Regions from separate parts of the Paenibacillus sp. FSL H8-0283 genome, predicted to be linked through region 1. Evidence: riboswitches for the same ligand, from Rfam matches in the RefSeq annotation. Region 1 holds a riboswitch; the other holds the start of a gene.

Evidence for each region. Region 1 has a riboswitch for glycine ahead of gcvT (glycine cleavage system aminomethyltransferase GcvT). Riboswitches for the same ligand answer to the same signal wherever they lie in the genome.
Region 2: another riboswitch for glycine. It lies ahead of sdaAB (L-serine ammonia-lyase, iron-sulfur-dependent subunit beta); the one in region 1 lies ahead of gcvT (glycine cleavage system aminomethyltransferase GcvT).

What each region holds. Positions count from the first base shown of each region.
Region 1 covers NZ_CP150295.1:5,411,988-5,416,207, reverse strand. The annotation lists gene gcvPA (aminomethyl-transferring glycine dehydrogenase subunit GcvPA) at 1-401, opposite strand, end outside; gene gcvT (glycine cleavage system aminomethyltransferase GcvT) at 398-1,534, opposite strand; glycine riboswitch at 1,855-1,977, opposite strand; gene gcvH (glycine cleavage system protein GcvH) at 2,321-2,716, shown strand; gene MHI52_RS23870 (hypothetical protein) at 3,218-3,661, shown strand.
Region 2 covers NZ_CP150295.1:549,046-553,265, reverse strand. The annotation lists gene MHI52_RS02650 (alpha-glycosidase) at 1-394, shown strand, start outside; gene sdaAA (L-serine ammonia-lyase, iron-sulfur-dependent, subunit alpha) at 577-1,554, opposite strand; gene sdaAB (L-serine ammonia-lyase, iron-sulfur-dependent subunit beta) at 1,544-2,233, opposite strand; glycine riboswitch at 2,511-2,635, opposite strand; gene MHI52_RS02635 (beta strand repeat-containing protein) at 2,770-4,220, opposite strand, start outside.

The DNA of each region.
Region 1 (4,220 bases):
GCATTGGCTACAGCCATACCGGTTAATTCACAGATGTAGGATTGAAATTCGAAAATGGCCTGTAGTTCACCTTGGCTGATCTCAGGCTGATAAGGTGTGTAGGCAGTGTAAAACTCGGAACGGGAAATGACATGATTGATGACGGAAGGAACATGATGATCATATATGCCAGCGCCGAGGAAGCTGGCGTGTGTTTCGAAATTGGCGTTGGCGCCAGCTTGTTTGGACATGTGACGTGTCAGCGCATATTCATCAAGTTTGGAGGATACGGGCAGCTCGCCCTGATAACGAATCTCTTTTGGAATGTCCTGAAACAGATCCTCCAGCGTATCCACACCGATGGTTGCGAGCATGGCGCTCTGATCTTGTTCAGTCATGGGAATGTAACGGTGCTTGCTCATGCTTGATCAGCTCCTTGAGTAGGTGTCTTCGACGTACGTGTCCGTTTATGAAAAGGGGTCTTCACGACCTCGGCTTTTAGTTTCTTGCCGCGGATCTCAATCTCAAGCGGGGTTCTCAGCGCAGCGTATTTGCTGTCGATGAGGGCAAGCCCCAGATTACGCTTCAATGTAGGTGATTGCGTGCCTGTTGTCACTTCACCAATCTGTACGCCTTCGGCGTAAATCGGATAGTGGGGGCGGGGAATACCGCGCTCCAACACTTCGATGCCGACCAGTTTGCGGGCGGGCCCGTCAGTTTTTTGCTGTAACAAGGCTTCGTGTCCGATAAAAGGTCCGGCATTCAGCTTCACAAACATGCCAACACCAGCCTCAAGCGGAGAGATAGTTGCCGACAATTCCTGTCCATACAGAGGGAGCTTTGCTTCAAAGCGCAGTGTATCCCGAGCACCGAGGCCTGTCGGTACAAGTCCGTGACCTTCACCGGCTTGCATTAACCCATTCCAGACCACAGCGGCTTGATCTGCAGGAACATATAGCTCAAAGCCATCTTCACCGGTATAACCGGTACGGGACAACAGTAATTTTACTCCACATACTTCAGCATCCTGCACAAAACGAAACGGTTCAATCGAGCTTACATCCGTATCTGTAACTTTCCCGATAATGTCTACAGCCAGTGGACCTTGCAAGGCGAGTAGCGCCGTCTGCTCCGAATCATTGGTCATGCTTACGCCGGGGATCAAGTGCTCTTGCAGCCACGCCCAATCCTTGTCGATGTTGGAGGCGTTAACCACAAGCATATAATGCTGATCTTCCAGCTTATACACGAGCAGATCATCCACCACACCGCCATCTGGATAACACATCAGGGTGTACTGGGCTTGACCGGGAACCAGCGTGGTCACATCATTAGTCATCATTTGTTGCAAAAAAACTTCAGCCTGCTCACCCTGTACAGTGAATTCGCCCATATGGGATACATCAAACAGTCCAGCACGCTCGCGTACCGCTTCATGTTCTTTCTGGATTCCGCTAAATTGTACGGGAAGCTCCCAGCCTCCAAAATCAATGCACCGTACGCCTTCATATTGCTGATATAGTGGGAAGAGTGGTGTTCTAAGCAAATCAGACATCAAATCACCTCGTCATGGGCCGTCAGCCGGCCGGATATACAATCGTGGATCAATGAACCAGGGTATTTTTAAATTTTCAGCTAGATATTTTCATCACATAAGTATGGTAAGGCAGCTATGGCAGCGCCATTCTACATCCTGTTTTTCGTTTTTTGGGAAAAAGGAAAAGGACAGGCCAAAGAATCGGCATGCCAAGTAGCACGCTGTATTCTAAGGCTCTGTCCCTTGTACCTGAGAGTTACCCCGCTGCGTTGTGCAGCAGGTTTCCCCTTGGGTGATCATAACGCCCGCACAGGGCGAATAGATGCTCTCCAGAGTTGCGTCCCGTAAAAGTCCTTTTGCCTGAGAGATTCACCTCCGCTTATCGGTGGTTTACTCCTTCGGCGTTACCTCATGTACATCCCGAATCGGGTGTCACGGGTAATCTCTCCCTTTACATTCATCCGCGGGTATAACATAGTCCAATAAACATATTTACTCCTTTCATTAAAACGTGAATCCACTACCGATGTCAAGAACGATATCATAGATAATGATTTAAAACCGAATATTTATTTTATTTTTTAAGTTATTGTTCGTATATTTAAAAAGACTACGCTTACTATTCTAATATTCACCAGTATATGAAGAAAGAGTGTAATCCGGTTACAGGATTTAGAGGTGTTCAGCAAATAAATTGTGAGGTATCTTGACATTTGATTCAAAAATATCATACGCTATGTTCTGGGAAAAAGGTTAAGGTCAAAGAACGCATGTACTCATTAATGAAAAGCGAGGCGGATATCGATGAGCGAATTGAAAAGTGATTTCCTGTACAGTGAAGAGCACGAATGGGTGCAAACCGTAGGGGAGGATACTGTACGTATTGGCATTACCGAGTTCGCGCAGCATCAGCTGGGTGACATTGTGTTTGTGGAATTGCCTGACCTTGAAACCAATGTAAAAGCAGAGGACAGCATTGGAACGATCGAATCGGTCAAAACGGTGTCGGACTTGTTCTCTCCCGTCACTGGTTCAATCATTGCGGTGAATGATTCGTTGCAGGACTCCCCTGAACTTGTGAACAGCTCTCCTTACGAGGAAGGCTGGATGATTGAGATCCGTGTTGAGGGAGATCTGACAGCAGCATTGTCTACATTGATGAATGCAGACGCGTATCGGAAACATACGGAAGCCCACTAAAACGAAAAACCTTAAGAAAGCCTTCTTCTAAATGCTTTCTTAAGGTTTTTCTCGTCGATATTTTCTGATTGTTGAATTTTGAACCTGGAGATTTATAGCTCTTGGATAAAAAGGAGGTTTTATGTACGGATGATATCGTTATCAAAATTTCTTGGAGCATGCAGAACTAAGGTTACGTTATGGTTTCAAATGTCTTAGTTACCCTTATCCAAACTTGTGTCCAACTAGTTTGGTAATACTTATTCCTTCTAAGAATATTGAACCTCGTTACAAGACAGCGAACAAGATAATAGTAAAAAAGGTATACAAATTGATGTACTTTAGACTTTAAAGTTTTCGTATTAAAGAAATCTAATTATATACATATAGGTTATTCATCCTAAATTATTGAAAATAAGTTGAAATTAATTAAATGTTGAAATATAATGGTTTTTGTTGGAGAATATTAAGTTGAGTTAATTTTTTATATTATATTATATTATATTTGGAGGTACATATTAAATGAAAAACATGTTAAAGAAAGTCGTAATAGCTTCAATGCTAGCAACAGCCGCCTATCCATTATTTCCTGTTAACACAAATCTAGCTTCAGCTAATAGTGATTATATTGGTGATGTTTCCCAACCAAAGTATAAAACCATTGCAACCTATTACATGGATGCAAATACGGTAAAAGATTTGGCAGCGAATATGAAGAGGTTTTCAAGTAATTCTGCAATCTTAGTTGAAACAATCGCTCCAATGATAGCTTCAAGGGTATCTCCTGTATTGGGGGGGTATGTTAGTGCAATTTCTCTAGCTACAGCACTGAGTGTCAACTCTCTACTTTCAGACGAAGTGATTTTTGCAGCGAGTCGTAATTTGAGAGTGAAAGTTGAGATACAGGATCTTCCTTATCATACTTCATACTCTGTGAGAACTATTTTTACTGCAGTCTATCATTAAATTTAATGATTTTATTAGACACAAAGGAATGAGTATAGTTATAGCCCTGTCATCAAGTAGACAATAAAAAAGAAAAAATTAATTAAACGGCGGCTTTTTTCTGGAATTTAACCAGGGAGAGGTCGCCTATTTTATCTTGGACACCTTCCTTGTTGCAAAACGAAATATATTCCGTAATCTGGCTCGTTGTTTTCTCTAGATTCAGAGGCTTATCTATATACAGTTTTTCCTTCCTTTAAGTGTGAGAAAAAGAACGAAACAAGGATTGTCAAAGCAGTTCTCACGTTGGGAATGGCTCCGCGTCAACGTCTTCTCTTTAAGCGACTTGGTTTAGTCTTGTGTTGTATAATAAATCCACTAGTTCGTATGGAGCAAGGGTGTTCCACATTGCAGTTTCTTCAACGTGTCAGTCATAGGTTTTAGTTCATTTCCCTCGGAGAGTTCCCATGCCACAATTTCGTTGTTTATACAGATCTATCTCAAACGAAAGATAACATAGCAAACTCATGACTAATTCGGACCTATGTGATATCCGTCACGTGCTTTGCCCAGGAGAGCG
Region 2 (4,220 bases), 2.2 Mb from region 1:
GATTGGCATGGACGGCGAACATGATCCGGGCTGCCGTAAATGCATGGAATGGGATGAAGCAAAGCAGGACCGAGAGCTGTTTAACTTTTATCAGAAACTGATCTCCCTACGTCATGCTCATCCTGCCCTGCGTGCAGAAGGCACCGTTCGTTTCCTGCAGGCTCGTCCCGATGGCAGCCAACTGGTATTTGAGCGACAAAATGAGGAGGAACGCATTCTGGTTCTGTTCAATCGATCAGAAGAGACGGCTATTGTCGAGCTGGAGGCTGGTGACGAGGAATGGACCGAGTTATTCGGCGGAAACCATCGTACTGCCAAGGAAGATGGCATACTCGCCATTGAACTGCCCGCGTATGGATATGCCGTACTGAGTACGGCTGTGAGCCAGAACTAGAGTCATAATACACATTCATCTGAAGTCAAATATAAGTATCCTAACTTCGCTTCATCTGGCAGCATAAAACAAGCGTCCTGCATAACCCGGATTCGGGTTCGCGGACGCTTGTTTTGTAATTTTGTATTCGCCGTTATACATCATAATGTCACTGATTTATATATCGGTGGTCCCGGTTCAGCTTAAACCTGAGTACCCTTGTCCACTTGAGCATTGTCCGCCCCACTTGTAGTTGTGTCAGAATCCGCTGGTTTCGACTCCGTCTCAGGCTCGGCACGCTTTGCCTTTGGTTTAGCCAGCTTTTGCATCATTTTGCGGCCTGTTGGCGTCTGGGCCAACCCGCCTTGGGCTGTCTCCCGATGGCGGCTCGGCATCGCACTGCCTACTTCCAGCATGACATCGATGACTTCATCTGACGGAATGGCACTACGCACTCCGGCCAGGGCCATGTCAGCCGCAGCCAGCGCCGTAACTGCACCCAGTCCATTACGGACGATGCACGGGATTTCAACAAGGCCTGCGACCGGATCGCAGATAAGGCCCAGTGTATTTTTTAACGCCAAACCAACGGCATGAACAACCTGTTCCGGTGTACCTCCACGCAGTTCAACCATGGCACCCGCAGCCATGCCGATAGCGGAACCCACTTCCGCCTGACAGCCACCTTCGGCACCGGAGATAAATGAATTGTTGGCAATAACATAACCAATCGCCCCCGCACAGAACAACCCGTTCACCAAATGTTCGTCCGTCCAGCCAAATCGCTCCTGTGAACTGATAAAAACACCCGGGATAATGCCGCAGGAACCGGCTGTTGGTGTTGCCACGATCCGGCCCATGGAGGCATTCACTTCAGATACACACAGGGCATACGCCATGGCAAGTGCGGAAGCATCTCCTGAACAAGTCTCACCCTTGCGAATGTACTCGGCCATTTTTTTGCCGTCTCCACCTGTTAATCCACTGCGTGATGTCGTATCTTCCGTTAACCCTTTGCGTACCGCTTCCTTCATCACCTGATAATATTCAGACATCTGCTTCACAACATCCGCTTCCGGTGTATTGGTCTCCTGAACCTGCTCCTCGATCATCAGCTGAGCAATGGTTTTGGATTCTGCTGTACAGATCGTATTCAGTTCGTGCAAATGTTTAAACCGCATCCGAATCAACTCCTCTCTTCAAATCAATGACACGAATGTCCAATACATGGTCCAGCTCCCTTAGACGCTTGAGCATATCAGGATTAGGCACACCATCCATTTCCATCGCGGTAAGCGCTTCGCCATCACGGGCTTTCCGGTCCACCTGCATATACCCGATGTTAACCCCGGATGAACTGATCGTGGACGTTACCGATGCAAGCACCCCTGCTTTGTCCGCATGTCGCAGAACAAGTGTTGGAAACTCACCACTAATCTGAACACGAAAATCATTCATCGAATGCACGGATACGCTTCCACCACCAATGGATGCACCGATTAAGGAGCAGGCACGTTCTCCATGCCACAACTCAATTTTGACCGTATTTGGATGAGGAGCAGGTAGGCCACTTGTATAAAACTCAACCTCCATGCCCGCTTCCTCTGCGTATTGCTCTGCATCCGGGATACGCGGATCGTCTGTGACATAATCCAGCAGACCACCGATCAGTGCCAAATCTGTTCCGTGCCCCTGATACGTATCTGCAAATGAACCGTACAGCGTCAGCCGGGCACGATCTGGCGTACATCCCAGCCACTGACGAGCAATTCTTCCTAACCTTGCCGCACCAGCTGTATGTGAACTTGAAGGCCCCGTCATCGATGGACCAATAATTGAGAAAACATCTTTAAATCGCACTTGTAACCCTCCATTATTAATCATGATTCATATTTGTAAAATGTATTCGTCATTTCGATCCAGGAGTTTCACCACAATGTCCCTTATTTAGATATGATGACATCAAAAAAGGACAGAAGAAGGCCTTAGGCCCTCTCTCTGTCCTCGATACCTGAGAGTTTCACGATCAGCAGTGTCTCACGACAAGGGTGCACTGCCTGCGATTACAGACAAGTTCACCGGGCTGACTGATCATATACCCCTTGGGTGGCGCAATTCGCGCACTCTCCAGAGTTGCGTCCAACGATGGTACATTTACCTGAGAGATTAACGACTGCGCCGGGTGCGCAGCAGCTTGCTCCTTCGGTGCCTGAACACTAGCCATATTGCTCGGCTAACCCAGGTCTCTCCCGCTCGTTATCATCCGCTGTATTATTTTAATTCGATTCGAATGGGTACATTTCTAAGTTTTTGATCAAGTATACCCATAGAGTAATGTACAATATCATATATGTCAACAAAAGTAACGTGTAATTACCATAAGTCCGATGTCTATTTTAACTGAAGCGAATAGCATTAATATTTCTCACTTCCGCTGAGGCACTCGTGACGTTGCTAGTTGTTGTAAATTCAATACTTACTGTATATGCGTTAGTAGTTGTTGCAGGAGCAGTATCCACGTAGGTGTTGGAAGAAAGAAACCTCAACGTTCCCGAAGCATTACCGGTTCGTGAGAGCTGCAATTGATTAATTAGAACTCCGTTACGTCTCAGGTTAACGTTATATGCGACACTCCAGTTAGACCCTACAACTACCGCTACTTGTGTACTATTATCGATTTTCACGCGTTGACCTGCCACCACGGGTACATTAAGTGTCTGAATGGTCGTTTCACCGGTCAATGGAAGAGCCAATGCCGCTGTCTGACTGTTAGCAAACAAGGAAGAATCCGCAGGGGCAGAAGCTGCTGTCGATCCAGTAGCTCCTGTTGCGCCAGTGGCTCCGGTCGTTCCCGTTGCTCCCGTTACACCAGCCGTCCCGGTTGTTCCGGTTACGCCTGTTGCACCTGTAACCCCTGTGACTCCGGTCGCTCCCGTTACTCCGGCCGTCCCGGTTGTTCCCGTCACGCCTGTTGCACCTGTAGCCCCAGTGACTCCGGTCGTTCCCGTTGCTCCCGTTACACCAGCCGTCCCGGTTGTTCCCGTCGCACCTGTCGCACCTGTCGCACCTGTAGCCCCAGTGACTCCGGTCGCTCCCGTTGCTCCCGTTACTCCGGACGTCCCGGTTGTTCCGGTTACGCCTGTTGCACCTGTAACCCCTGTGACTCCGGTCGCTCCCGTTGCTCCCGTTACTCCGGACGTCCCGGTTGTTCCGGTTACGCCTGTTGCACCTGTAACCCCTGTGGCTCCGGTCGTTCCCGTTGCTCCCGTTACTCCGGACGTCCCGGTTGTTCCCGTCGCACCTGTCGCACCTGTAGCCCCAGTGACTCCGGTCGTTCCCGTTGCTCCCGTTACTCCGGCTGTCCCGGTTGTTCCGGTTACGCCTGTCGCACCTGTAGCCCCAGTGACTCCGGTCACTCCCGTTGCTCCCGTTACACCAGCCGTCCCGGTTGTTCCGGTTACGCCTGTTGCACCTGTAACCCCTGTGACTCCGGTCGCTCCCGTTGCTCCCGTTACTCCGGCCGTCCCGGTTGTTCCGGTTACGCCTGTCGCACCTGTAGCCCCAGTAACTCCGGTCGTCCCCGTTACGCCTGTCGCACCTGTAACACCAGTGACTCCGGTCGTCCCTGTTACTCCCGTTGCGCCTGTATCTCCAGTGACTCCTGTTGCTCCCGTCAATCCGGTTGCACCTGTAACACCAGTATCTCCAGTCGCCCCTGTTACGCCTGTTGCGCCTGTAACACCAGTATCTCCAGTCGCCCCTGTTACGCCTGTTGCACCTGCAGCCCCAGTAACTCCGGTCGTCCCTGTTACTCCCGTTGCGCCTATCGCACCCGTATCGCCAGTGA